2 regions of the Gottschalkia acidurici 9a genome follow, and region 1 is predicted to be linked to the other one. Evidence: riboswitches for the same ligand, from Rfam matches in the RefSeq annotation. Region 1 holds a riboswitch; the other holds the start of a gene.

Region 1 (15,963 bases):
CTATAGATTTAACTTTAATTAATAAAAACATAATAAAACAATGTATCTATCTGAAATATTCATCTATATTATTTTCGTATATTCAATAAATCTTAAAATAAAAGATTTAACTATTTAAAATTAAGTAATAATCATTTTTTAATATAAAAAAACACCCGAATTTACATTCAGGTGTCTTTGTCTTATATAGTACTTATATATTAAATTTATTAACTATACTTTGTAAATCTTGAGCCAAGCTCGCTAAAGCTTCATTAGAGTTAGCAAGTTCTTCAATGGATGCGGATTGTTCTTCCATAGATGCAGTTACTTGTTGATTAGCTGCAGAGTTTTCTTCTGCAATACTAGAAAGATTTTGTAAAATATCTAGTATTTCATTTTTCATTTTATTCATTTCTTCTCCAGAAACGTTTAATTGACCTACAGCATCGCTTGCATTTGATGTTGCTTCTTTAATTGCAATATAGTTATTCTTATTATTATTTACACTGTATGTTTGCTCTTCTATTACCTTGTCCATTTCTATTATTGTATTAACAGCATCTTTAGAATTTTTTTGTAAATCCTTTACCATATCATCAATATCTTTAGTTGAAACTGATGACTGTTCTGCAAGTTTTCTAATCTCTTCTGCTACTACAGAGAATCCTTTTCCAGCATCACCTGCCCTTGCTGCTTCTATAGCTGCATTTAGAGCTAATAAGTTAGTTTGATCTGCAATAGAAGATATCAAATTACTTGCCTGTCCAATTCTAGTAGAGCTTTCATTAGTTTTTAATATAACGTCATGTATTTCCTTTGAGGCTCGATTGCTTTCTTCCGTTTTTTTAGATAAATACTCTATTTCTTTTAGACCTTCAATTAATACTTGTCCTACCTTTTCTGTAGCACTATTTAGTTCATTTAAATGATTTTGATTTTTTTCAATCATTTCTCCTAGTACGTTCGCCTTTGTAGATCCAATTTCAGTGCTTCTTGCCTGATCATAAGCCCCTCTTGCTATTTCACCTACGGTAATAGATACTTCTTCAGCAGCATTTGCTGATTGTTGTGAAGTTGCTGTTAGTTCCTCTGATGAAGCAGCTAATTGCTCTGATGAGTTACTTATGTCTCCTACAATTTCTCTAACTCCATAAGCTATGCTTTGAAGAGCTCTTGACAGTACCCCTATCTCATCTTTCTTATCTAGATACTTTTTATCAATGTCACTAGATATATCTAACTTAGCTATTTTTTCAGAATGACGAACCATTTCAATAATTGGTTTAACAATAGAATTACCAATCATATATGAAATTAATATGCTTATTAATAAAACTATTGATACAACTATTATTATTTTATTTTGTAACATAGATATTGCAGACAAGACTTCATCTTGATTTGCAGTAATCACAAATATCCAGTCACTACCTTTAATTTCTGCATATCCTGCATATAAATCATTTCCGTTATAGTTGTATGTACTAACTCCATTTTTCTCTTTTATTATTTTTTTAAATATATTAGATATGGACATCAAACTATTATCTTTCTTAGCTTCTTCAATTGGTGAAAACTGACTAAGCACTTTATCTCTGTCTGGGTGAGCTATTATAGTACCTTTACTATTTACAATATAACCATATCCCTTTTTACCATATCCAGTATCATCCACAATCTCACTTAGAGAATTTCCATCTTTACGACCAATTAAAGCTCCAACTACCATATTATCTTTGTATATAGGAGTAGCTATCATAATAACAGGCTCATTTGTCACCTTACTGATTAATACGTCAGATATAGCAGTTTCACCATTTAGTGCTTTTTGAATATAATCTCTGTCACCTAATTGACTCGTAGTACCATCTGGGTAGTTAGCAGTTCCATCCATTTGAACAATTGCCATAACTATAAAATCTGTTTTACTTAACTGTGTCTGTAGCACTTGTTGCTGCCTATTCCAATCCATACTATAAATAGCCTCGTTCAATGCTAACATTTCTAATGTACGTTTTTCAGTTTCTAATCTGCTAGATGTCAGTTTTGAGTCCTCAACAGCTAGAGAAGAAAGTGAATTTTCAGCTTCTTTTATAAGGGTACTATTAAAACTTGTTAAAGAAACAATTCCCAAAATTATTGAAGATAATATAATTAATATAGAAAAGCTGATAATTAGTTTTGTCTTAATACTCTTCATTTGAATTCTTTTCATTTGAATCCTCCTTTCAATTTTAATTATTGTGCTTAATTATTTCTATATATTCAATCATTGATCTAAATAAAAAGCATATTAAAATGAGGATGTCTCTCTGTAAAATAGTAAGTTACTAAACGAACTAAGTCGAAAGAACATCCTCATCTGGAAAAATTTTAACATGATTTTTCAATGTATTCAAGATTTTTAAGTAAATAACTTGGTTATGTTAAATTTAATTTTTCAATACGGCAATATAATTTATTTCTTTGACATTATATTAGTAAGTATTTTTATAGTAAAAAGCTTTTTATTCTCTATCTAAAAACTTTACTGAGTCATGTGTACCATCACAGAAAGGCTTATTCTTAGATTTCCCACAGCGACATAGGGTTACTCTATTTCTTCTTTCATAGATATCTCCATCTGCCGACTCAATTGGAATACCTCCCTTTACAAATATTCCAGCACTTGCTTGTTTTTCTGGATCTTGAAGGATTTCTATAGAAGGTTCGTATTCAGGTTCAATCATATTTCCATCTTTATCCACGGCTACCAATCTTCCAGCTGGACATTCACTAGCTGCCTTTATAGCTTCATTACGCTTTTCGTCAGTATCTGAACTTTTTGTCAGCTCCCACGCACTTCCGTTTTCGCTATGACAGAAACGGGCAAAAGCACATCTTTTATCATCTAAAAGATCTATAGTAGTCCCCTCTAATATCTCTGCTCTATCTTCAAATTTGGATTTTTCTGCAGTTTCAGTTCCAACAAAATCTTCTTTCACATGAGAACCATCACAAAATGGTGGATTTTTAGACTTACCACAGCGACATAGAGCATATTCACTAGATTGCTGTATCTCACGTCCATCTTTAAGTTCATATCCTTTTCCCTTTTTAACTATTATTTTCTCATATAATGGTACATTACCAGAAACAATATATGGACCATCCTTTATTACTTTTATTTTGCATTCTTTTTTATCATTTGACATTGTTAACATCACCCTTCTATTCCTTTGACTTCATTTAATAAGTACATCTAGACATTTATATTTCCCATATAGTAAAAGTTAATATACTTTTTATCAGATAATTTATCTGAATATATTTCTAGATTATTCTACTCTCACTATCTTCTTTAAGTATGCTATCATTTAACTAATAAGCAAAGCTAATATAAGATCATACTTATAGAAAACCTTAACACGATTACTTAATACATTCAACCTTCCTTATCTAAGAACAGCATTTTTCATATAAAAATAGGGGAAATACAATTTCCCCTATTTTAATGTTCATTTATTCTTTTATATTTATAGTATATTACGCTAAAGTACGTTTTAGGAATTCCCTTGTACGCTCTTGTGTTGGATTATTAAAAATTTGCTCTGGACTTCCTTCTTCTGCTATAACCCCTTTATCCATAAATACTACACGATCAGATACATCTTTGGCAAATTCCATTTCATGAGTAACTATTAACATCGTAAGACCTGTTTCAGCAAGCTCTTTCATAATTTTAAGAACTTCCCCTACCATCTCAGGATCTAGTGCAGATGTTGGCTCATCAAACAGCATAACGTCTGGCTCCATAGAAAGTGCTCTAGCAATAGCAACTCGTTGCTTTTGACCACCAGATAGTTGTTTTGGTTTAGCATTTATATATTTATCCATTCCAACAACTTTTAAATATTTCATTGCTATTTTTTCCGCTTCTTCTTTTGAACGTTTCAATACTTTCATTTGACCTACCACGCAGTTACTTAAAACGTCATGATTATTAAATAGATTAAACTGCTGGAATACCATTCCTAATTTTGTACGATATTCATAAATATCATGCTTATCATCTAAAATATTTTCTCCATGATAAATAATTTCTCCACCACTTGGCTTTTCTAATAAATTAACACAACGAAGAAGAGTCGATTTACCAGATCCAGATGATCCTATTATGCAAACTACTTCTCCTTTATTTACTGAAAAATCAATATCTTTTAGAACTTCATGACTACCAAATGATTTACTTAAATGCTTAATCTCAATTACTTTCTCCATGATTATCCTCCTTTCTTTTATCTATTTTCTTTGTTTTTTCTCTTTAATATGTCTTCAGGTGTTTCTACTTGCATCTGATTAGCAATCATAATGTAATTTTCCGGACCATCTAATCTTCTTTCAATATATCTTAATATTCTTGTAATTGTAAAAGTCATTACCAAATAAATAACACTTGCAACAAAGAATGACTCAAAATATCTAAAGTTATTTCCTGCGATTGACTTTGTTTGGAAAAATAGCTCTGTTACAGATATAACATTAAGGACTGATGTATCTTTTATATTTATAACAAATTCATTACCTGTTGCTGGTAAAATGTTACGAATTACTTGTGGTAAAACTACATTTTTCATAGTTTGAATATGGTTCATACCTACTGCTTGAGCTGCTTCAAATTGTCCCTTATCTATAGAAACAATACCACCACGAACAATCTCTGACATGTACGCTCCTGTATTAATAGAAACAATAAAAATTGCTGCATATAATCTATTCATATCTATACCGAATGCCAGGGCTGATCCATAGTATATTACCATAGCTTGTACAATCATAGGTGTTCCACGGAATATTTCTATATAAATAGAAAGTATAGAGTTAATAACTTTTAAAGTAGTTCTTTTTAATCCTCTTTCAGGCACTGGAACAGTTCTTATAACTCCTATTAATAAACCAATACCTGTACCTATAATCGTACCTATAATTGAAATTACAAGTGTTACACCAGCTCCACGAATAAACATGGGCCAGTTTTCTGAGACAATCTTTACTATCCAATCAAAACTCATCTTTATCCTCCTTTAGAAAAACCATAAAACAGAATGCATTAAATCGCATTCTGTTTTTAATTATAAATTATTTTGCTGATGGCTGATTTTTTATTGCATTATCCATTATATTTAAACGTTCTTCTTCAGAAATACCTGCTAAAACTTTATTAATCTTTTCAGCCAGTTCACTGCCTTTTGGTATTCCTACAGCAATTGAAGTATCATCATCTGAAGTTTCAAATCCATCTTTAAATTCTACCATTTTAAGATTCTTATTAACAGCAGTAGCACTAACACCTTCTGGACGTTCAGAAATATATCCATCAATAACTCCTGATTCAAGTGCAACTCTCATTGCTGTAAAGTTATCCATAGCTGGTTGCTTAGATACACCTTTAATTTGATCTATTACTGAGTAATGGAATGTATTTAATTGACCAGTCACTTTAGCACCTTTAAAGTCTTGTATAGATGCTGCATTTTCGTACTTACTACCTTTCTTAACAACCATAACTAAGTCAGATTTATAGTAGTTATCTGAAAAGTCTATTGTTTCTTTACGCAGATTTGTTGGTGACATACCCGCTATTATGGCATCGATTTTGCCTGAAGTTAATGCTGGTACAAGACCATCCCATTCAACTTTAACAACAACTAATTTTTTTCCTAGTCCTTCAGCTATCTTTTTAGCCATTTCTATATCATATCCACCCGCATATTCTGCATTTCCATCAATTTTAACTGCACCGTTAGAATCATTCATTTGAGTCCAGTTAAATGGTGGATATCCACATTCAAGACCAACTCTAAATGTGTCTGACTCTGCATTTCCATTTTTAGAACTATCACTTCCGCCACATCCCGCTAAAATTAAAACGGATGATAGAATCATTATTGTTAATAGTGATAATTTTTTTATCATTCTTTTTTCTCCTCCTTTTTATGTTAAGTTTTATAATGACACTATTTATTTAGTTTAGATCCATGACATTATTAAACAAAAAACGACCGGAGATAAACTCTGGTCGTAATTATGCATAGTTGCCATTAAATGCTCTTGTTTTCCATAACGAGATAGCACAACCCAATAACCATGGAAGTTTATTGAGACAGTTCTGTAGCTCTTAACTACAGACCCAGCAGTTAATACTGAGAATATTAACCACTTCGGCGATATTTCCTTCTCCTTAGCATCAATGCTTCTCACGCTCCACTAAAGACTGTTAAATATCGCACCTCTACTCACCTGAAAAAGTGAGATTATATGAAGTTATAATACATATTATACAGTTTACAATAACTTATTTTATATGTCAACCTGACTACGATAATTCTACATAATAAACTTATTTAGGACTATATAAACATAATTAAGATCACAACTTACTTAATATGTATATTTAAGATTAATAGACTATAAGTATCTATTTTCACAAATCTCTATCTTTTTCTTAAGTTTCTATTCATTTTTGCTAAAATAGTCTTTGTTATATAAGAACGCTCTATCATTAGGCTTATAAGTTCCTGCTATTTCATTATACTTTATAGCTTCGCCTATATTTCCGAGTCTGTGGTAGCACACACACAGTTGTATATTAGGTATATATCCATAATAGTCATGATAAACGAATCCACTTTTTTGTAAAGTAGATTTTTGCTGTATAGCTAATTTATACCAAAAAATCGCAGAGTTGTAATCTTCTCTATTAAAATAATATTTACCAATTTCACAACAAATATTTGATCTAGGAACCTCGTACTCAAAACTTCTAAAAAGACTTTTTAAGCTGCTTTTCTCATCCTTTAATTGTGAATAACAGTGTGATATCATCTCGCAAGCATTTATACAGTCTTCTATCCATCCCTTATTAGAATCTAAAAAGTCATTAAAATACTTTATAGCATCCTCATATCTTTTATTGTAGTATAGCTCTCGAGCGTAGTAATAAGTGCCTCTAGTGCTTAATGATTCTCCCTTAGCTAAAATATTTTCATAAATACGAATATTTCTACCTTCCTCGTTCACATGCTCCTTTTTATGAGTAATAGAAGCATCTAAATAATAAATGTTTCCTTGCAGAGGAATTACCTCATGTACTGGCTCAACCCATTGATAATTCATAATTCTTTTAAAGATCCGTTCACGATAATAAGATAAAGTTAGATTACCATTTTCATCAAACCCCACATCATAGTTCATTGATACTAAATCATAATTAGATAAAAGACTTTTCTTAAATTCTATTAGTTTTATTGCATCTTCTTCCATTATTACATCATCAGCATCTAGCCAAATTATATAGTCTTTTGTTGCCAAAGAAAATGAAAAATTTCTTGCTTTAGAAAAGTCATCTACCCATTCAAAATCATATACCTTATCAGTGTATTGTTTAGCTATTTTCTTAGTGTTGTCCGTAGAACCTGTATCTACTATGATGATTTCATCTACAATATTTAGAACACTATCTAAACATCGACTTAAGACGGCTTCCTCGTTTTTAACAATCATACATAGACTAATTTCTGCCATAATCTGTCTCCCCTTTATACTATAGTTTCAATATCTATAAGAATTATATGCTTTGATATAAAAAACTTTCGTATAAGGAAATTATTTTTTATAAAACCTTCTTTAATATAAATATTCTTAATGTTTTTAAACGCTGATGAATCAACCTTTTTATGTTTATCATCATTTATACATCCCTATTAATTACATTTAGATGTTTTTATTTATTTCTTTACATTACTAGCCATAAACTCTCCTTTAAATACCAAGTGTTATTATCATAGCGTCTTGTTTTACGATTTTGTTTATTATTTCTCCTGAAATATTGTGTAATAATTTAATTGCTTATTTATTAAGCTCTCTTAAAATTATAGTAACTTAATGTACAATCTTGCATATAATGAATTAAGGTAACTAACTTATAAGTAATTATCTTAATTAACTGTTGAATCAAGCAGTTTGATTGAATACGGATATATTACATCTAGTAGTATCTTTAAAGACTGTAGACAAGTATTCAAACAACTCACTATTCATAGATTTTATCTGTCTCTAGTTATAAGAGTATAATTGATCAAACAGTAAATATTAGTGCTTCAGAAACTATAAAGAACACAATATCTATAAGCATATCTATAGATACTTTTAAAAAAAGAAACATTTGTCAAGATTAAAACGATTATAGAATACTTTACATTTAATGTTTAATATATAGCTGATCCTACGGAATATTCAGCCTATGTAGTCCATTTTATTATTCTATTTACAAATTTTATTGTTACTCCTATTCAATATACTCATATTTCCAATATGTTTCATACTCTATATAGAAGACACCTTTTCTTGTTAATTAGATAAAAGAATAATATCTAATAATATTACTCTGCTTATAGTACTAGGTCATTGATAAGGAGATATGAAACTTAATAACAAAAGAGTATTCTGAATTAGTCAAAGAATTAGGATTGTATTCCTATTTTCCTTTGGGCTCTAAATACTTTACGTAAGAAAACTTCTCATAACATCTAACAATACCAATTGAAATACCAGATATTAATCGATTAATTCCTAGTCATAGTGAAATAGAAGTATCTTCTTTTCGATTGATGAAAATCATAAAATTATATCTAATTAAGAATAACAGTTCTTATGATACAAGCTTTTAGTAGAACTTAAGTTTAAATATAAGGTAAAATACCCCAATCCAATCTGTTCTTGCAGCTAGTTATGAACACATTCTGAAAACTGCATTCATCGTAATACCCTGTGAAATAGATTGTAATGTAAAAAGTGCTATTTAGAAAAAAGTTATAGTCATATATTCTATTGAAGTTATCTTGGCTAAAGGTGTTAACTTAAGAACTATCTATATCAGTGCAACCTCCTTGTCAATGTTAAGTAAACAAACAGTTCTTAAAAGTAACTATAAAACTATTCACTACCTGGTAATAGCTATACTATAACATGCAAGCTACAAATTAATAATATTATCTCTAACCCTACTATTGATGTAGCTCCGAAAGATGTTATTAAAACAGATACTAGTTTTGTATGCAATAATGTGTAAATAGTATTAATCAGCCAGACGCTAATCTATAGACATGAACAAACCTAGGAAAGATAATATTTAATTCTATCGTACTAGTAAATATCTATGTAGAATAGACGTAGAATTCAATATTAGTCAACTTAGCAACTTTGCAGTAGTAAATTTTGTGGATGAACTAGACCCTTTACTTACAGGATCATCTATCATTAATGAACTTATTATTCCTGGATGAACACCTAATTATATCTGTATAAGTCAGTAAATAAAGGTTTCACTTTAATATAAGCCATAATAAAATTTACAGTAATCTTTATTAATAATAGTGATGTAGCATTGAATAATGCTATATTAAAAGATATTTTACTAAATAAATTAGATTTCTTAATCAATAGTATGAGAGTAAATAGAATAGTTCAAACTATAGTCAAAATTATCGTGTAAATCTTCTATTATTAATAGTTCATCAATTATATTTGAATATAACATACCACTTATACCTCCTGTAAGTTGTTAAAAGTAATACTATAGTAGTTAATCAACAATATGAAAACCAGGCGCGATAGAAATGCTTGATTCCAGTATAAATGTAAAAATATTAAGTTTAAAACTTATTCAAGGTTTAGCGCTGCTTCGTGTGAAGAAACTATATTAACTGAAAATAGACTTATAGTAAATGATCGAAACAGTTAGTTTAGTATTTTGTTACTGGAACTTCTCAATCAGTCCATCCTATAAAATCTGATATAGTCTTTAATACTTCTATAGTTGTTCCAGAAGGTTTTATACTTGATTCCAACATTAAAATTAACTAGATATATACGCCCAGCTATTAAATAAGAGAATTATCCTTAATATCTAAAAGTAGTATGTTGATTAACTGCAACTTTCATAAAGCATTAATTAAATTATTTTATTTGTCTATCACTTATATATATTTAGACTGTTTCATTTAAAGCAACAAACAATTTATAAAGGGGGGATTAGCATGAGCTCAAGGTGTAATAGATATCAAACAAATTGTAGTTGTAATTGCAATTGCAATTGTAATTGTATACCTTATGATGACGGTTTCATATGTCCTCCAGTTCCTATCGGACCTACTGGGTCGACTGGACCTACTGGACCCACTGGAGCTACTGGAGCTACTGGGGCAACTGGGGCAGGATTAATCGGACCTACTGGGCCTACCGGACCTACTGGATCAGGAATAATTGGACCTACTGGACCGACTGGACCTACTGGATCAGGAATAATTGGACCTACTGGGCCGACTGGAGCTACTGGACTTATTGGACCAATTGGACCAACTGGAGCCACTGGACCTACCGGAGCAGGAATAATTGGACCTACTGGGCCGACCGGAGCTACTGGACTTATTGGACCAATTGGACCAACTGGAGCTACTGGACCTACTGGAGCAGGGATAATTGGACCCACTGGCCCGACTGGACCTACTGGGCCAACTGGGTTAGGAATAACTGGTGCTACTGGACCAATTGGCCCTACTGGACCTACTGGAGCTGATGGAGCTACTGGGCCTACTGGAGCTACTGGGCCTACTGGCGCTAATGGTGTTACTGGACCTACTGGCGCTACTGGGGCTACTGGACCTACTGGCGCTAATGGACTAATTGGACCTACTGGAGCTACTGGGGCTGACGGAGCTACTGGACCTACTGGCGCTACTGGAGCTACTGGAGCTGATGGCGCTACTGGACCTACTGGCGCTACTGGGGCTACTGGACCTACTGGCGCTAATGGACTAATTGGGCCGACTGGACCTACTGGGGCTGACGGAGCTACTGGACCTACTGGGGCTACTGGACCTACTGGGGCTAACGGTGCTACTGGACCTACTGGACCAACCGGAGCTACTGGACCTACTGGACCTGCAGTTACAAGTAATTCTATGTTTGCTGGTAATAGTAGTGGAACTGTAATAGCAGTGGTATTGGGAGGAACTTTAGTTCCATTACCTGACTCTCAAAATTTAGATGGTTTCACTGTAAATGGTGCTAATACTGTATTTACCGTTCCTGTAACAGGACTTTACAGTGTAAGTTATGATGTGAATACTACAGTAGCACTATTGTTAGGAAGTAGGATAATCGTTAATGGTTCGCCTATAACGGCCTTAACACGAAATCCAGTCTTATCTGTTTCCAGCTTTTCTGCAAGTGCTATTATAAATTTAAATGCTGGTGATACTGTATCATTGCAACTTTTCGGTCTACTAGGAGCTGCAACATTACAGGGTGGTGCTGGGGCCGGTCTGAGTATTATACGTCTAGCTTAAGCATTTTTAAGTAATAAAAATAAGGTAGAAAATATTATAATATTTTCTACCTTATTCATTAATTTTGAAAGTCTAAGTATATTAATTACTATAATCCTGTTTATTTCTTTTTTCCAAAACTCCTATAGAATCCTTTTCTAATATAAGTAATAAATTAATTAATTAATTAATAATGCTATCTAAGTATTTTATATTTTTTTAAAAAAGCAGCTATTTTTTGTCCTTTTGGCATAATTAATATTTCTCCCTCACTTATTCCGCCTGTCAAAAGAATGCTCGCACCATATACTAATGTTCCAATCCCAATAGATACTAGACAAGACATAGAATTTCCAAATAAGCTTAGAGATAACTTATAAGAAGTAACAACTATTATGCTCATTATGAGTGAGGATAGCAAAGGTTTTGCTATATAGTGAGTAAATTCAAACTTTATATTTAAAATTTTCTTTATATGATAAAAGTTTAAAATAACAATTACTATATATGCTCCTATATTTCCAAGTGCTGCTCCTTTCACATTAAAGTATGAAACTCCTACCAATGTATAATTTATAGCTATTTTAAATACTAAACCTATTGCTATATTTATTACAGGTATATTTGCTTTCTCTATACCTTGAAGGATAGCAGTAGTAGACTGAATAAGACCAAGCAGTATAACACTCATTGAAAGATATAATAATATTTCTCCTACAGAACTCGGCTCTTTTGGATATAGCAGCTTTATTATAGGAGTAGATAAAGAAGCTAGTCCAAATGAAGCTGGAAGACCTATTAATATTGATGTTCTTATTCCTAACTTCGTATTATGTTTTAAGCTATCTATATCTTTAATAGTATGAAAATGTGATATTACTGGAACTAAACTCATAGCTATAGACATAGTTAAAACTTGTGGAAAGTTTATAAGAGTTCCTGCCATTCCTGTTAACTGTCCAAATAGACTATTAGACTGTTCGTATGAAAATCCAATACTTTGAAGTCTTCTCACTACCATACTTGCATCAACTACATTCATTATAGGAAGTATCGATGTTCCTATAGTTATTGGAATAGCTATTGATAAAAGCTTTTTTATTATTTCACTAGTACTTTCTTCTTTAAAGTTCTTACTATTCTCTATTTCATCTTTTATAGAATTCTTATTTTTAAGATAAATAAACCCAATATATAGTGTTCCAAATATAGCGCCAGCGGTTCCACCGAATGAAGCTCCCGCTGCTGCATACTCTGTTCCTCTTGATAAGAGTATAAATGCTAAGTAAAGTCCGAGTCCAACTCTCCCCAATTGCTCCATTATCTGAGACACAGCCGTAGGTGACATCTCTTGTCTTCCTTGAAAATAGCCTCTAAAAGCAGACATTATTGGGATAAATAAAAGTGCTGGTGATATAGCAAGCATACTATAATATGCTTTTGGACTTTTTATTATATTATTTACTATAAAGCTAGCCCCAAAGAATAATATTATAAACGATACTATTCCAGTTATAATTAAAGCTATAAAAGATACCTTAAATACTTTATAAGCTCCTTTGCTGTCTTCAAGTGCTAACTTCTCAGACACAACCTTTGAAATAGCAGTTGGAAACCCAGACGCTGAAATAGTAACCAATAGTATATATATTGGAAATGAGGTTTGATAGTATCCCATACCTTCTGATCCTATTATATTACCTAGTGGTATCCTAAAGAATGCTCCTAACACGTTGACCATTATACCAGCCAAACCTAATATAAATGCACCTCTTAAAAAAGAATCTTTACCCAATTTTTCCCCTCCCAACATAGCTGATAAACTTTTATAATATAACAATGGATAAATGTGCTAATTCAAAGTTTTTAATAATAATTCATGTCTATAATAGTATACTTGTATCTGTCTATGATGTCGATTAATTTTTATTAATTATTTTGAACTATATCGTATCTACATATTTATAAGATTGATTTTATAGGAAAATTACTTACATTTTCACAAAAATAAATGCATTGACTGATATTTAATAAAACATATCAGTCAATGCATTTATTTTTACTTTTTCTAAAGATATATATGGAAATAAATATCTATTTTTACTCCCAGCTTTTCATACCTGGTAAAACTACAGATATATTCTCAAACCCATTTCTAGCCAATATGTCACTAGCCATAGTAGCTCTTTTTCCTGTAGTACATATTATATTTATTTCATCTTTTTTATTTAATTTATCTAAATTTTCTTCTAATTGTTCTAAAGGAATTGATATTGCATCCTTTATATGATTTTCCTTAAATTGTTCAGGTTTTCTAACATCTAGTATATTAACACTATTTATCTTCATTTTTGCTTTTAATTCACTATTAGTTACACTGCTTACTTTCATTTCATCACTCCTGACGTTAACAATTAATATCTACATAACTTATTCTAACTAATATTTATTAAGTTATACTATAAGTCAAGAAACTTTATTTTTAATATGTTACCTAGTTTTTTCTACTTTTAATTATTTTCTTTAACTTTCTTTTTTAAAATAGAAATGCCTTGAGTCATAGTTCCCATAGGACAATATACACACCATGAACGAGGTTTATATAGAATCATAGTTACTATACCTAGTATAGTTGACGTTAACATTATACTATAAAATCCAAATGCAAATTGAGCTATCCAGGGAGATACAAAGCTAGTATTCACCCATTGCCAAGGAAGCTTCCATGTCCAAAGTATAGTTATTACTTCTCTCAATTCGTTAGCTCCCGCGAATACTAGATAAGTATTAAAAAGCATAATTAAAAACATAGTTAGAAAAAATACTAAAAATCCATACCTAAATATATTCGACCTCATAAATTTAGGCATATGTTTATTTCTAGATAGTTTGAATTTATTACCTAAAAGATGTAATAATTGTCCTCTTCCACAATAAATATTGCAGTAGTTTTTTCCCCCACCAGTTAAAGAAATAATTAGTGGAACAGCAAAACATATCATTCCAAGCCAAGCAAAAAGTATATTAAACATACCTAATATTAAATATGTTGCTGTTGCTATATATAGATAATCATACCAAGACTTTTTCTTTCTCTCAACCATTTTAATTTATCTCTCCTTTTCTACAATTTCTATTATAGACGCTGGGCACTCTCTTTCACATTTTGAACATCCTACACATTTATCTTGATTTACTTCTGCAAATATTCCATCTACTATTTTTATTGCTTTCATAGGGCAAGCCTTTACACATGTTCCACAACCAACACAAAGTTTCTTTAATACCTGAGCTTTTAACATTATATCTTCCTCCTACTATTTGTTTAAATATTATTATATCACAATATTTAGATATATCAATATTCCAAGCAAAAAAATGTCTACATTTAAATAATGTAGACATTTTTTAACTATATCTTAAATCTATTAACTAACTCATTTAAACTTCCTATTACTTCAGCTAGCCTGTCTGTATTACCAGATATTGTTTCCATAGCTGCAGACTGTTCCTCCATAGATGCTGACAGTTCTTCCGTGGATGCTGCTGATTCTTGAGATATGGCTGATATATTTTGCATTGATAATAAAGCTTCTTCTTTATCTTCATCTACTATTTTTAATTTTTCTTCTAATTCATTTATCGAGTCTATAGATTGTGATACTACTGAAAAAATATTTTCGAAAGCTTGCTTAGATTCAACTAATGATTGATTTGCATTAGTAAGTGCTTCTTCTGACATATCCATATTTTGTTTTGTAGTTCCAACTTCATCTTGTATAACACTTAATATCTCTCCTATATTTCCAGTAGCTTGCCCTGTTTCCTCAGATAATTTTCTTATTTCATCTGCAACAACTGCAAATCCTCTACCAGCTTCACCTGCTCTAGCTGCTTCTATAGCTGCATTTAATGCCAGTAGATTTGTTTGCTCAGATATATCTACTATCGTATTTAATATATTTCCTATAGATTGAGATTTATCTAGTAACGAATCAACATTTTTAGCTAAAGTATCCGAGGTGTTATTTACAATGTCAAATGTATCTACCATGCTATTTATCGACTTTATACCTTCTTCATTTATTTTTTGAGCTTCAACAGCCCCATTTACTACTATGTGTCCATTTTCTACTGCTGATCTTATTCCATCAGATAACCTTCTTAGTCTGCTTGATCCTTCTTCTGTATCTGATGCTTGCTCCATAGCAGCATTTGCTAATTCTTCTACAGTTTTTGTTACTTCTCCTATAGACATACTAGTTTCTCTGGTAGCTACCATTAAACTATCTGTATTGTCGACTACATTCTCCGTGGTATCTTCTATTGCTATTATAATGTTTCTTAACTCTTCTTTTAATGTAGATATTGCTCTAAAAATAATTCCTATCTCATCTTTTCTATTCACTAAGGTTTCAATTTTATTATTGTCTTCTGACTCCGTTAAATCTAGCTTAGAAAGCCTATCCAGTGTATTCGTTGCATATATTATAGGATTAGATATTCTTTTACCTAAGTATAAAGCAATAAATACTGACAGTATACCTGTTACAATAATTGTACCTAAAATAATATATATAGTATTATACATATCTTTAAATATCTCACTTTTTGA
Region 2 (15,963 bases), 450 kb from region 1:
AAGATCCTTTTCTTCTCTAACTATTCTCATACCTCTACCACCACCACCGGCAGAAGCTTTCAGTATTACTGGGTATCCGCACTTTCTTGCATATTCTAACGCTTCTTCTTCTGAATAAGCAGCTCTTTCAACACCTGGAATAGTAGGCACATTCACACTGTTTGCAACTATTTTAGACTTTATTTTGTCTCCTACCTTATCCATCATTTCATGAGTAGGTCCTATAAATTCTATACCTGCCTCCTCACATTTACGAGCAAACTCTGTGTTTTCTGAAAGAAAACCATAACCTGGATGTATTGCATCTACACCTTTTTTCACTGCTAATTTTATGATCTCATCAATATTCAGATATGCCTCTACAGGTCCTTTGTTTTTACCTATTAAATATGACTCATCTGCTTTAGTTCTAAATAAAGAGTTTTTATCCTCATCAGAGTATATAGCCACAGATCTTATTCCTAGTTCACTACATGCTCTAAATATTCTTATAGCTATTTCTCCTCTATTAGCTACTAATATTCTTTTAAATCTTTTCATATCATCGCCTCTTTCGCCTAAAAAATCATTTACCCTCTTATTTGACCATTACCGTATATTATATATTTAGTAGAAGTTAATTCTCTTAATCCCATTGGTCCTCTTGCATGAAGCTTTTGAGTACTTATACCTATTTCTGCTCCGTATCCAAATTCAGACCCGTCAGTAAATCTTGTTGAAGCATTTACATATACAGCTGCTGAATCCACTTCATCTAAGAATTTTTGTGCATTAAAGTAATTTTTAGTAATAATAGATTCTGAGTGCTTTGTGCTGTATTTATTTATGTGATCTATAGCTTCCTCTATAGATTCAACCGTTTTTATAGCTATCGTAAAGTCTAAATACTCTGTACCCCAATCATCCTCAGATGCCTCTATTATTTCTGGTATAAGACTTTTAACTACCTCATCTCCACGAACTTCTACATTGTATTCTTTTAAACTCTCATATATTGGTCTTATAGCTTCTTTAACTATGTCTTTATGAATTATTACCTTTTCTATAGAATTACATACACCTGGTCTTTGTGTCTTAGCATTTACTATTATAGGAACAGCCATATCTATGCTAGCTTCACTGTCTACGTATACATGACAGTTTCCAGCTCCAGTTTCTATAACTGGTACAGTACTATTTTCAAGTATTGCTTTTATAAGTCCCGCTCCTCCTCTTGGTATAAGCACATCTAGATATTCATTTAATTTCATCATTTCGTTTGCTACTTCTCTAGATGTATCTTTTACAAGCTGTACAGATTCTTTTGGAAGTCCACATTTTTCTAGTGCATCTTGTATTATATTTATGGTAGCTATATTAGTATTTATAGCTTCTTTTCCACCTCTTAAAATAACAGCATTTCCCGTTTTTAAACATAACCCAAATCCATCTACTGTTACATTTGGTCTTGCCTCATATATAATTCCTATAACTCCTAAAGGCACTCTCTTTTGCCCTATTATAAGTCCGTTAGGTCTTTTTATAGTAGATAATCCCTCACCTATCGGATCATTTAACCCTACTATATCTAGTAATCCATCCGCCATAGATTTTATACGTTCATCATCTAATGTTAGTCTATCTAAAAGTGCTCCACTAATTCCATTTGCTTTAGCTTCAGTCAAATCCTTTTTATTAGCTTCTAAAATTTCTTGTTTTCTATTTATTAAAAATTCAGCCGCTGTTCTCAAGCCTTCATTTTTTTCACCCGAAGATAATCTAGCTAATATAGTACTTGCTTTTTTAGCATCTTTACCCATATCTATTAAATTACTCATATCTTCACCACCTGATTATAGTTTTATAGATTATACAACACTTTAGTATGTTAATGCAATACTTTGCTTAAATATACAATCTATTTACCTGACAAAAATAAAGTTCCTATTTCTTTTGCATCCAATATATCGTATATAATTTTAGGATCTTCGCCATTTGCTATTACAGTATCTATTCCATAGCTACAGCATATCTTTGCTGCTGATATCTTAGTAACCATTCCACCCGTTCCTAGTTTACTTCCAGCTCCATCAGCTGCACTATCTATTTCCTCATTTATTTCTTCCACTACAGATATAATTTCTGCATTTTTATCTTTTCTAGGATCTGCTGTAAATAGTCCATCTATATCTGTAAGTAGTATAAGTAAATCAGCACCTACTAAAGAAGCTACTGTTGCTGAAAGTGTATCGTTATCTCCAAACTCTATCTCAAAAGTTGATATAGTATCATTTTCATTTACTATTGGAATTACTCCCATATCCAGAAGCGTATTAAATGTATTTTGTGCGTTCTCTTTTCTTATGCCACCATCCATAACATCTTTAGTTAAGAGTATCTGTGATACTGGAGTGTTGTATTCTTCAAAGAACTTTTGGTATATTTTCATAAGGATCGCTTGACCTACAGAAGCTGAGGCTTGCTTTTCTGGTAATGTAACCTCTGTTCTATTAAGACCTAGTCTTTCTACTCCAACTCCTATAGCCCCTGATGAAACTAGTACTATTTTTTTATCTTGATTATTTAAATCAGACAATACTCTAGCTAACCTTTCTATACGCTCTAAGTTCAGCTTTCCATTTGAGTAAGTTAAGCTAGAAGTTCCTACTTTAATTACGATTTTTTCAGCTTGTTTTAGTTTGCTTCTGACGTCCATTTCTTTTCTCCTTTTATATTATATATAAATATAGATAACCAAAATCAATTAAGATCCTGATTATCTATACTTCGATGTTTAGTCTAGACATTATAACACATCTAGCCTAAATTTGCATTAATTACATATCTTTATTTGTTGCTTTGTTTAATCACGTTTAGAAGTCCACCTGCTTCTAACATGTTCTTTTGTTTTTCAGTTGCATCTAGGTTTAGCTTATACTCTTTATTTTTAGTAACATTTTTGATGATTAATGTACTACCTTTTACTTGATCTGTTGCATTTTCTATTACTAGTTCATCTAGAAGATCTATATCATCATAATCATTTTCGTTCTCAAATGTTAATGGAAGTATTCCATTATTTATTAGATTTTGTTTATGGATTCTAGCAAATGATTTAGCTATTACCCCTTTTATTCCTAAATATAGTGGAGCTAACGCTGCGTGCTCACGACTTGATCCCTGTCCATAGTTTGAACCACCTATTATAAACCCTCCACCATTTTCTTTAGCTCTTTGTGGGAACTCAGGGTCACATGGAGTTAAACAATAATCTGATAAATAAGGTATGTTTGATCTATATGGTAATAATTTAGCATTTGAAGGCATTATGTGGTCAGTAGTTATATTATCCTCTACTTTTATTAATGCTTTTCCTGTTATATTTTCTGCTAATGGTTCTGCTTTAGGGAATGGTTTTATATTAGGTCCTCTTACCACTTCTATATCATTATTTGATTCAGCAGGTGCTATTACTAAATTATCATTTATTAAGAAGTTTTTAGGTTGTTCTATGTCAAATCCCTCTATATAGTTTCTTGGATTAGTAATTTGTCCTGTAATTGCCGAAACTGCTGCTACTTCAGGGCTTACTAGATAAACATCAGCTGAAACAGTTCCTGATCTACCTTTAAAGTTTCTGTTAAATGTTCTAAGAGAAACTGCATCTGTACTTGGTGCTTGACCCATACCTATACATGGTCCACAACCACACTCTAGTATTCTAGCTCCTGCCGCTACTAATTTAGCAAGTGCTCCGTTTTCTGCAAGCATATTTAAAACTTGCTTTGATCCTGGCGATATTACTAGTGAAACATGTTCTGATACAGTTTTACCCTCTAATATGTCTGCAACTTTCATCATATCTGTGAATGATGAGTTCGTACAACTTCCTATCCCTATTTGATTAACTTTTGTACCTTCTACTTCAGTTATAGGTACTACAGCATCTGGGCTATGTGGACATGCTATTAATGGCTCTAACTCATCTAAGTTTATTACTATTTCTTCATCATAAACTGCATCCTCATCTGCTTTTATCTCTAAATAATCTTCTTCTCTTCCTTGAGCTTTTAAGAATTCTAAAGTTACCTCATCTGATGGGAATATTGATGTAGTAGCTCCAAGTTCCGCTCCCATATTAGTAATTGTAGCTCTATCTGGAACTGTTAAACCTTTTATTCCTTCTCCACAATATTCAAATACTTTGTTTACTCCACCTTTTACCGTACATCTTCTTAATACTTCTAATATTATATCTTTAGATGCTACTCCAGGTTTAAGCTTTCCTTTTAACTCTACTTTAACTATAGAAGGCATAGTTATATAGTACTCTCCACCAGCCATAGCTACAGCAACATCAAGTCCTCCTGCACCTATAGCTAACATTCCTATTCCTCCGTTAGTAGGAGTATGGCTATCTGATCCTAATAAAGTTTGACCTGGAATACCGAATCTTTCTAAGTGTACTTGGTGACATATTCCGTTACCTGGTTTTGAGAAGTATATACCATGTTTCTTTGCTACAGTTTGTATATATAAATGATCATCTGCATTTTCTGGTCCTGCTTGTAACATATTATGATCTATATAAGCTACTGATCTTTTAGTTTTTACTCTATCTACACCCATAGCTTCAAATTGTAAATAAGCCATAGTACCAGTTGAATCTTGTGTTAATGTCTGATCTATTCTTAGACCAATTTCAGTTCCTTTTATTAGTTCACCACTAACTAAGTGATCTTTTATAATTTTCTGTGCTACTGTAAGTTTCATTTAAATACCTCCAATTCTAAAATAACATCTTAATAATCTTTACTTACTTTCTTCTATATTAAATAAATATTGATCTGCAAGTTCTTTTAGTTCCTCATTTCTTATAACAGTAGTCCTTCCACTTTCATACTGTTCATCAACCCACTTTTTAATAGGCACTATTCTTGGGTCTCTCTTATCTATTTTAGCATCATCTTTCAACTTGAAATATCCATTTACCCATGCTGCTATTCCAGCCATTCCTGAGTACTCATTAACAGCAACTATTGATGGTCTATTTAATATTTTCTCAGTATCAAAAGCATTGTATATCTCTTCATTCTTTAATATTCCATCAGCATGAATTCCTGCTCTAGTTACATTAAATTCACTTCCCACAAAAGGTGTTCTCTGTGGAATTTCATAATTCATTTCTTTTTGGAAATATTCTGCAATGTCAGTTATAACTTTTAAATTCATATTTTTTGTAGTTCCTGTTATTTGACCATATTCGAATACCATTGCCTCTAATGGACAGTTTCCCGTTCTTTCTCCTATACCAAGTAAAGCACAGTTAGCTCCAGATCCTCCATATAACCAAGATGTAGTTGTGTTTGTAACTACTGAATAAAAGTCATTATGTCCATGCCACTCTATAGCTTCTGACGGAACCCCACCATGAGTTCTTAATCCATTTATAATAGCTGGAACACTTCTAGGTAATTCTACTCCATTATATGGAACACCTAAACCTAATGTATCGCATGCTCTTACTTTAACTTGTATGCCATATTTCTGTGAAAGCTTCATCAATTCTGTAACTAACGGTATTACGAACCCAAAGAAGTCTGCTCTAGTTATATCCTCTAGATGGCATCTTGGTTTTATTCCATTAGATAGTGCATCTTCAGCTATATCCAAATATGATCTCATTACATCTTCTCTATTGCTGCCTAGTTTGTCAAATATGTGATAATCTGAACACGACATTAAAAGTCCAGTTTCTTTTATTCCCATATTCTTTACTAATTGTAAATCATTTTTAGTAGCTCTAATCCATGAAGTTATTTCAGGAAATTCAAATCCTTTTTTCATGCATTCTTCAACTGCTTTTCTATCTTTATCTGAATATAGGAAAAATTCTGATTGTCTTATTACTCCCGATCCATTATCTAACTCGTGTAGATATTCATATAGTCTAACTATTTGCTCTACAGTAAATGATGACATTGATTGTTGTCCATCTCTAAATGTAGTATCAGTAATCCAAATTTCCTTTGGTAAATCCATTGGTATTTGTACATTATTAAACGCTATTTTAGGTATTTCTGAGTAAGGAAATATTTCTTTATATAGCTTTTTAGTCATAACTCATAATCTCCTTCCAATAACAATATTTTACTTTATTATACAAATTATTTTTATGCAAGTTTTCTCTTTCTTCCATTCAATTAGTATATAATGTTTACAATTTACTTTATATGATAAATAAAGTCTGTGATTTATATTTATAAATCAAATTTATACCGTTCTTATTCGCCTATTTCTCCAACATCTTTAGGATTATTTGAGTTGTGTTTGAAATATTGAACAATTTAAGCTTTTCTTGCCATTTTACTACTTTTTATAAAAACTTTCGTATATAAATATATTTGAAATTTTACCATATTCATTTACAAATAACAAGTAAAAAATAATTTAAAAATGCAAGTTTATTAAATAAACTTGCATTTCATTTTTTATTTTTTCTTTTAGATACATTAAATTCAACATTTTTGCTACTTTTATACAATTTCTAGCACTCTTGCTTAAAACCTTTTTGCTAAACTTGAATTTACAATAATAAAGAGAGTATTTATATCTAAAAAATTTGTTTTTAGATTTTAGCATTAAAAATTCTGTTATTTCTTGTTTATAGCATTAAAAATTCCCCTTATATCATCATAGTCAATATAATATCAATCTTATCTTTATCTAAAATTTGTCTTATAATTTAAAATAAATTATAGATATTATTAACTGCAAGATACATATCTTGAAAATTCATTTCTAATTTTACACTCAACATTTTCTCATATGTTTAGTACAATAAATGATTTTCGACATCATTATTAATGTTTAAATATATATAAGCTCTGTGAAAGATTTAATTTGAAAAGAAAAAACTGAAGTTCACACTTAAGAAGCAATGAAAGATTTTGAACTTAAAAGGAAATAAATTAGGTATTAAATCAAAGTATTTTACTGACTATAAGTTGATAATAGCTACTGAAATACAATATTTATCTATGGAAGAATTAGAAGCTAAAATATTTTTCAACTAACTAAACAAAAAACAGGAAAGGCACAGTAATTCTAAGTAAGATTAATTTACCAGATTTGAGATGATACTTAATAGATAATATTCTAGATAGTATTATTTTTAATATACTAGTGCATAGTTCTAGGTGAATAAATATGCTAGTTTACTCTTACGAATTGTCTATTTTTCTCTCTAAAATATCTAGTAAGTAAAACTAGTAAAATTATACTTAGAAATATAGACATAATCATTTAAAGTAGAGGTTCTTTCCAATATTAGTTGAGAGCTATAACTCTTCATCACACAAGTAGTGTTAACTTAAATTCATTATATAAAGATACTTACTTCAACTAATATTGGTAGAGCCAGAATAGTTTTGATCTCAATAGTTTTTTGAATATGCAAAAAAACTATTAGACATTATTCTATCGTACTTTTTATATTTCATATTTTTCTGTTACATATTTATCAATTGAATCTGCAACTTTTTTAGATAATCGAACAGCTTCTACAACAGTTTTTGCTCCTGTTACAACATCGCCAGAAGCAAATACTCCTTCACGAGTGGTTTGCCCTATTTCATCTATAGTTAAAAGTCCTTTATTATTTATCTCTATTCCTTTTGTATTAGATACTATAACACTTCTTGGTCCTTGACTAATTGAAATAATTACAGAGTCCACTTTAAATATATCTTCTGATCCTTTAATTTCAACAAGTGTTTTTTCGCCGTTTTCATCGATTATTTTCTCCGTACAAATGTACTTAACACCTTCATCTAAAATTTCTAGTGGGGACTTATTAAGTTCAAACTTAACTCCATCTATTTTAGCATATTCTACTTCATGTTTACTTGCAGGGATTTCATCAAATCCTCTTCTATACATTATATATGCTTCTCTAGTACCATTTCTGATAGCTGTTCTCGCAACATCCATAGCAACATTTCCAGCTCCTATTATACATACTTTATCTCCTAAGTTATAAACTTCTGGATTCTTTAGATAGTCTATTGAATAGTGAACGTGTCCAAGAGTCTCTCCTTTAATTCTAAGTGGAAATGGTCTCCAAACCCCAGTTCCTATAAATACAGCTTTAAATCCATCGCGGAACAAGTCATCTATTGATATAGTTGATCCTATTAAAGTATTTGGTCTTATTTTTACACCAAGTTCAATAAGTTTTTCTTTTATTCGTTCTAGGTTCTTTTTAGGTAATCTAAACTCTGGTATACCATATCTTAAAACTCCTCCAATTTTATCGTTGGCTTCAAATATAGTTATATCATATCCTTTTTTAGCTAACACAAAAGCTATAGTAATTCCGGCAGGTCCAGACCCAATTATAGCAACTTTTTTATCTGGGTTTTTTTCAGGTTTATTTCTCTTAATATTTAAGTAGTAACTAGATATATAATTTTCAATAGAACTTATGTGTATAGAATTCCCTATACTAGCAAGTACACAACTTCCTTCACATTGAGTGTCATGTGGACACACCAGTGAACATACAACCGATAGAGGGTTGTTTTCAAAAAGTGTTTCACCAGCTTTAGCTATATCTCCATCAAGCAACATCTTTATAACTTCATTTACTGGTGTATTTACAGGACACCCAGCCTTACATCTTGGCTTCTTACACTGTATACATCTTTTCGCCTCTTCAATAATATGCTTTCCCATAATTTGCAATCCCCTTTCTATTTATATACTTACATATTTACTATTAAGTGTTTCTTCAACTTTAATTATATTTTTATAAATTAACGTATTTATAACTTCATTTGTTGGTGCTTTTGCAGGATATGATCTTATATTTTTCCTGTATATTGTATACATGTTTAGACGTTATTCAAGAGTGTGCTTTTCTATCACTTGCAATCCTCTTTCTATTTATATACTTACATATTTATTATTAAGTATTTCTTTAACTTTAGTTATATCTTTATAAAACGATACCTTTATAACTTTATTTGCTGGTGTTTTTGCAGGATATGACTTTATATCCTCCTTTGTATATTGTATACACATTTAGACATTTTTTAAGGACTTGCTTTTCTATCACTTGCAATCCCCTTTTTTATTTATATATCTATATATTTACTATTATAAGTCAAATAAACTATTTTGCAAGTAAAAAAATTAATTTCTTCATAATTTGTATAGGACTTTTATACTAACCTTCTATGCTATTTAAGTCCTAGAAAGTTTAAAGTGCTAAATAAGTATTCTTTTATACTAAGTATCTATCTATAGTTAGCATAAAAATATTCAGTGATTTTATAATTAAATTCTATTTTAAACCCTACTTTTTTAAAATAACATCTTAAATCTAGCTATTTTACACTGTCCCAAGTATGTTTCTCAATATTATATTTATCCCTAATAAAATTTAGAAATAATGTTTAATAGATACTTAATTTAATTTTTTAAGATTTTTCTAAATTCTTCTTGACTTTCATACTTTAATTTGTTAACATATTCGAAACAATAGAATATATTAAAACAATATGTTATAGGGGCCGCGGTTGTAAATAGTACTTTTGTAGGAAAGGTGCAATCGCCGAAATACACTATTTAATTTGTGTATTGGGACTATGCTGAATAAGTATAGTACTGTCAACAGAATTTTTGCCCAATTTTCTGCTGGAGCACTTATCATATTGTGGGCGAAAGGTTTATATACGTTTGTTTTTGTTTATAAAACAACTTCGAGCACCTTTTGCTCTTAGTTGTTTTTTTGTATAAAAATTTAATGAAAGTGGTGATGCTATTGAAACTTTTTGGAACTATGAAAGTAAACAATAACGTACTAGAAATAGGTGGTTGTAATGCTTTAGACCTAGCAAAAGATTTTGGAACTCCATTATATGTTGTAGACGAACAATTGGTAAGAGATACTTGTAGAATCTATAAAGATAATTTTGTTTTAGAAGGAATAGAAACTGAGGTTGTATATGCATCTAAAGCTTTTCAGAATATCGGAATGTGCAAACTTATTGCTGAAGAAGGCTTGGGCTTAGATGTAGTATCTGGTGGAGAATTGTACACGGCTTTAAAAGCAGGATTTAACCCTTCAAAGATATATATGCATGGTAATAATAAAACTAGAGAAGAATTAACTATGGCATTAGAGCATGGTGTTGGAACTATAGTTATAGATAATGAGCAAGAAACAGATCTTATTGAAGAGTTATGTGAAAGCTTAGGAAAGAAAGTTAACGCTATACTAAGAGTTAATCCCGGAATAGAAGCACATACTCATGAGTATATTCAAACTACAAAAAATGACTCTAAATTCGGCGAATCTATTCATGATGAAAAAATATTTAGCTTTATATCTAGACTTAAAGATAGCTCTCATATAAACTTTAAAGGTTTCCATTGCCATATAGGATCTCAAATTCATCAAGAGGAGTCTTTCTATTTAGGGGCTACTATAATGCTTGAGTTCTTAAATAAAATTGAAGAAACATGTGGATTCGTTACTAAAGAATTAAACCTTGGCGGTGGATTTGGTATTTACTATAGCGAGGAAGATACTCCTATGGACATGACTGCTTTTCTAAAAGAGCTTCTAGTTAATATAAAAAATAAATGCGATGAACTAAATATCGAGGTTCCAAAGATTATAATAGAGCCTGGTAGATCTATTATTTCAAATGCTGGTACAACTCTATATAATGTTGGTGGAACTAAGTCAACTTATGGTGGAAGAGATTATATATTTGTTGATGGAGGTATGGGTGATAATCCTAGACCAGCACTATACTCTGCAGTATACGAAGCATCTATTGCTAATAAAATGAATGATGACTCAACAGAACTTTATACTATAGCTGGTAAGTGCTGTGAATCTGGAGATATAGTAATAAAGGATATAAAGCTCCCTAAAGCTGAAGCTGGTGATATAGTTGCTGTAGCTAGTACTGGAGCCTATAACTATAGCATGGCTAGTAACTACAACAGAATCGGTAGACCTGCTGTAGTATTTGTAAAAGATGGATCTTCTAGAATTGTAGTTAAAAGAGAAACTTATGAAGATTTAATAAAAAACGACATAATGTAGGGAGGTCAAAAATTGGCTACTGTAGTTCAAAAGTACGGTGGATCTTCTGTTGCCACTGTAGATAAGATAAAAGAGATAGCAAAAAGATTAATACAGGAAAAAGAAAATGGAAATAACGTAGTTGTTGTAGTCTCTGCAATGGGTAAAACTACTAATGGACTTATAGATATGGCTAATCAAGTATCTAAAAATCCTTCTAAAAGAGAAATGGATATGCTCCTTTCTACTGGAGAACAAGTAACTATATCGTTACTAACTATGACCCTTAAGTCATTTGGTCATGACGCTATATCTTTAACAGGATTTCAGGCTGGTATATTAACTGAAGGCTCTCATACTAAAAACCGTATAAAAGATATTAATATAGAAAATGTTAAAAATTATTTGAAAGAAAATAAAATCGTTGTAGTAGCTGGATTTCAGGGAATGAATGAAAATGGTGATATAACTACTCTAGGTAGAGGCGGATCTGATACTACAGCGGTTGCATTAGCAGCAAAATTAAAGTGTCCTTGTGAAATATATACAGATGTTGATGGCATTTATGGAATAGATCCAAGACTATATCCTGAAGCTAAAAAACTTGACTATATAACTTATGAAGAAATGATGGAGATGGCAAGTTTAGGTTCTGGAATAATGGAAACAAGATCCGTTGAAATAGGTCTTAGGTATAATGTACCTATATATGTAGGATTAAATTCTGGTGAGAAAAATGGAACTTATATAAAGGAGTTTGATGAAACTATGGAGCAAAATTTAGTTACAGGTGTATCGGCTACGGATAATATTTTAATGGTAACTTTAAATAATATCCCTTATAACCCTAAAAATATATCAAGTATTTTTGAAAGCTTAGCTGTTAAAAATGTAAACATAGATATGATAAGTCAGACATCACCATCTAATAATCATGTAGATGTTTCCTTCACTACTTCTAAGGATGATGAGTCTATTATAGATGAAGCTATCTCTGCTTTAAAATCAGATATACCTGAAATTGACTATATAAAAGAATCTAATCTTGCAAAAGTATCTGTAGTAGGTACTGGTATGAGGAATCAATCTGGAGTAGCTTCAAAGATATTTAATATATTTGCTGAGAATAATATAGAATTCAAGCAAATAACTACTTCTGAGATAAGCATCTCTTATACTATAAAGTCTAATGATAAGGAAAAGACTGTTACTATCTTATGTAAAGAGTTGGGTTTATAACATTTTATAGCATAACGAATGTACCTATGTCATTTAATGTTGTATAATATATTATATAAGTTATATTAATTTTAAAACAAATAAATTTGAGGTGATTTTAAATGAAAAAAGTTAATTTAGCAATAGTTGGTGCCACAGGAATGGTTGGTAATACATTTTTACAAGTACTAGAAGATAGAGATTTTCCTTTTGAAAATTTATATTTATTTTCCTCAGCAAAATCTGCTGGTAGTAAGTTAACTGTTAAAGGAAAAGAGTATACTGTAGAAGAACTAACAGAAAATTCTTTTGATAAAGATATAGATATAGCTCTTTTCTCTGCTGGTGGTACTATAAGTGAAAAATTTGCACCAATAGCAAGAGATAAAGGAATTATAGTTGTAGATAATAGTAGTGCTTGGAGAATGGAAAAAGATATTCCTCTTGTAATACCTGAAGTTAATCCTGAAGCTATAGAAACAGTTATAAAAGAAAGAAAAGGAATAATAGCTAATCCTAACTGTTCTACTATTCAATCAATAGTACCGCTTAAACCATTACACGATGCTTTTAAATTAAAAAGAATTATATATTCTACTTATCAAGCAGTTTCTGGTTCAGGTGTTAAGGGTGTAGCTGATTTAGAGAACGGAACTACTGACAACTATCCTTACCCAATATCATACAACTGCCTTCCTCATATAGATTCATTTTTAGAGAATGGATATACTAAGGAAGAAATTAAAATGATCGATGAAACTAAAAAAATATTAAATGACTATGACCTAAAAATAACAGCTACTACAGTAAGAGTTCCTGTAAAGAACGGTCATGCTGTTTCAATAAATCTAGAATTCGAAAAACCATTTGAATTATCTGAAGTGTTTGAATTATTAAAAAATGCTCCTGGTATAGTTGTACAAGATGATCCCGCTAATCTTGTATACCCAATGCAAATAGAAGTAAGCGGAAAAGATGAAGTTTACGTTGGAAGAATAAGAAGGGATTTTAGTGTTGAAAACGGACTAAATCTTTGGGTAGTTGCTGATAACATCAGAAAAGGTGCTGCTACTAACACTATTCAAATAGCTGAATTACTTGCAAAATCACTGTAACTTTTATCTATCATATAGTATATCATGTAATAAGTAATACTATTTAATTTTAATTATTTTTAGGAGGTTTTGTTAATGAAACTTTTCGAAGGTTCAGGCGTGGCCATTGTAACTCCATTTACTAAAGACAACAAAGTAGACTATGTTACATTATCTGAATTAATAGAATTTCATATAGAAAATCAAACAGATGCTATAGTAATATGTGGAACTACTGGTGAGTCTGCTACTCTATCTGATAAAGAACATAAAGAAACTATAGAATTCACTGTTAAACAAGTTAATGGACGTATTCCCGTTATAGCTGGTGTAGGAAGTAATGATACTAGCTATGCAATAAATCTAAGTAAATTTGCTGAAAGTGTAGGAGCTGATGCTTTACTTACAGTAACTCCTTACTATAATAAAGCTTCTCAAAAAGGTCTTATTAAACACTTTACAGCAATTGCAGACAGTGTAAATACACCTATAATTCTTTATAATGTACCTGGAAGAACTGGAGTAAGCATTCAAGCTAAAACTGTTGCCGAACTTTCTAAGCATAAAAACATAGCTGGTATAAAAGAAGCAAGTGGTGACTTAGGATTAGTTATTGAAATAGCTAGACTATGCCCTGAAGATTTTTATATATATTCAGGAAACGATGATATAGTGGTTCCTACACTATCCATTGGTGGTAAAGGAGTCATTTCAGTAGTAGCTAATATACTACCTAAAGAAACTCATGATATGGTTGCCAGTTACTTAAATGGTGATATAGATAAAGCTAGAAAACTTCAACTTAGTTTAAAAGAACTTATTGATGCTTTATTTATAGAACCTAACCCAATTCCTATAAAAACTGCTATGAACTTATTAGGTAAAGAAGTTGGAGATTTAAGATTACCACTATGTGAAATGTCAGATGAAAACTTAAAAGCATTAACTAGCAGTATGACAAACTATGGCTTATTATAAGGAGGAGTTTAATGATTAAATTAATCCTTTGTGGATGCAGCGGACAAATGGGAAAGGTTATTATTGACCAAGTAAACGAAATGGATAACTTTAAGATAGTTGCAGGAATGGATAGAAGCGAAGAACAAAATTATGATTTTCCTGTATTTAACGATATAAATGACTTTGATGGAGAAGCCGATGCTATTATAGACTTCTCTAATCCTTCTACACTTCCTAAACTTTTAAAGTATTCTACAGAGAAAAATGTACCATTAGTTGTAGCTTCTACTGGATACTCTTATGAAGAAATTAAGAATATAGAAGAAGCTTCTAAAAAGGTAGCGATACTTTATTCTGGAAATATGTCTTTAGGAATAAATGTTCTACTAAGCTTAGTTAAAAAAGCAGCTTCTGCTTTAGAAGGCTTTGATATTGAAGTTATAGAAAAGCATCACAATAAAAAAGTTGACTCTCCGAGTGGTACAGCTTATATGATAGCTAGTGCTATAAACGAAGAGTTTAATAATGAGAAAGAATTTGTGTACGGAAGATACGGAAACGATACTAAGAGACAACCTAAAGAAATAGGTATTCACGCTGTACGTGGTGGTAGTATAGTTGGAGAACACTCTGTTATATTTGCGGGTATAGATGAAATCGTTGAAATCAAACATACTGCCATGTCTAAAAAAATATTTGCAGTTGGCTCTATAAATGCTGCTAAGTTTATAGCAGACAAAGAACCTAGACTATATAGTATGGATGATTTATTTAAGGAAGTTTAAAGGAGAATAGCAAAGCTATTCTCCTTTTTATTTTCTAGGAAATATTTTATATGCTTCATGTTAAACTTTCACTTTAAGGCCTAAATGGCTTATTTACTATATTTCTTACCTTAAAGTAGTTCTTTAACCTTCTTTTATTAATTAAGTTAAAGTCGACTTAACGCAATTACATTAATTAATATTAAACTTATTTACTTAATAATATATGGATAGTTGGATTTGAAAGTACACTTTTTGCTACATCGTATATCATATCTCCATCTATATAGTTTAGCCTTTCTAAATCATCTAAGAAAGCATCTATTTGTTTTCCTGATAATTTTTGATGTAAAGCATAGTTACACAATGATTCTATATCTTCAATCATAGATATTATTCCCGTTCTCATAACTTTTTTCATTAGAATTATATTCTTCTCATCTATATTTATATTTTTAGATAATATATTGTTTATGATACTATCTATAGTTTCTCTTGCTTCTTTTACATCATCTTCACCTATTGATGTATATATATATAATGTTTTTATATACTCAGTTCCATCTATATCAGAATAAACATCGTATGCCATTCCTCTTTTCTCTCTTAGTTCTCTAAATAGTATAGAATTTGCACTTTCTCCCAACTTATAATTTAATATTTCTAAAGCTAGTTCCTGGTTTCTATTTAGTCCATAAAATGTATATAGATATGTGATGGTGTTTTGTTCTATATCTTTTTTATAAGTCGTCTTCTCAATTTCTATATTTTTTTCTTCTATTATATTTGTTTTTAAAATCTCTCTTCTTTCCCAATCATTAAAGTATTTTTCTGCCATATTTCTAAT

The links. Region 1 has a riboswitch for lysine ahead of CURI_RS03755 (transporter substrate-binding domain-containing protein). Riboswitches for the same ligand answer to the same signal wherever they lie in the genome.
Region 2: another riboswitch for lysine. It lies ahead of lysA (diaminopimelate decarboxylase); the one in region 1 lies ahead of CURI_RS03755 (transporter substrate-binding domain-containing protein).

The regions. Positions count from the first base shown of each region.
Region 1 is NC_018664.1:821,699-837,661, reverse strand. It holds gene CURI_RS03775 (methyl-accepting chemotaxis protein) at 194-2,197, opposite strand; gene CURI_RS03770 (CDGSH iron-sulfur domain-containing protein) at 2,490-3,176, opposite strand; gene CURI_RS03765 (amino acid ABC transporter ATP-binding protein) at 3,508-4,242, opposite strand; gene CURI_RS03760 (amino acid ABC transporter permease) at 4,260-5,033, opposite strand; gene CURI_RS03755 (transporter substrate-binding domain-containing protein) at 5,101-5,937, opposite strand; lysine riboswitch at 6,083-6,264, opposite strand; gene CURI_RS03750 (tetratricopeptide repeat-containing glycosyltransferase family 2 protein) at 6,475-7,545, opposite strand; gene CURI_RS03745 (BclA C-terminal domain-containing protein) at 10,059-11,369, shown strand; gene CURI_RS03740 (putative polysaccharide biosynthesis protein) at 11,545-13,143, opposite strand; gene CURI_RS03735 (rhodanese-like domain-containing protein) at 13,449-13,739, opposite strand; gene CURI_RS03730 (4Fe-4S binding protein) at 13,859-14,452, opposite strand; gene CURI_RS03725 (ATP-binding protein) at 14,459-14,650, opposite strand; gene CURI_RS03720 (methyl-accepting chemotaxis protein) at 14,761-15,963, opposite strand, start outside.
Region 2 is NC_018664.1:1,272,702-1,288,664, reverse strand. It holds gene CURI_RS06010 (pyruvate carboxylase) at 1-540, opposite strand, end outside; gene CURI_RS06005 (glutamate-5-semialdehyde dehydrogenase) at 570-1,817, opposite strand; gene proB (glutamate 5-kinase) at 1,898-2,695, opposite strand; gene CURI_RS05995 (aconitate hydratase) at 2,827-4,752, opposite strand; gene CURI_RS05990 (beta/alpha barrel domain-containing protein) at 4,792-6,099, opposite strand; gene CURI_RS16330 (hypothetical protein) at 6,930-7,055, shown strand; gene CURI_RS05985 (NAD(P)-dependent oxidoreductase) at 7,471-8,715, opposite strand; lysine riboswitch at 9,541-9,698, shown strand; gene lysA (diaminopimelate decarboxylase) at 9,800-11,101, shown strand; gene CURI_RS05975 (aspartate kinase) at 11,114-12,319, shown strand; gene CURI_RS05970 (aspartate-semialdehyde dehydrogenase) at 12,421-13,413, shown strand; gene dapA (4-hydroxy-tetrahydrodipicolinate synthase) at 13,489-14,370, shown strand; gene dapB (4-hydroxy-tetrahydrodipicolinate reductase) at 14,382-15,137, shown strand; gene CURI_RS05955 (M16 family metallopeptidase) at 15,325-15,963, opposite strand, start outside.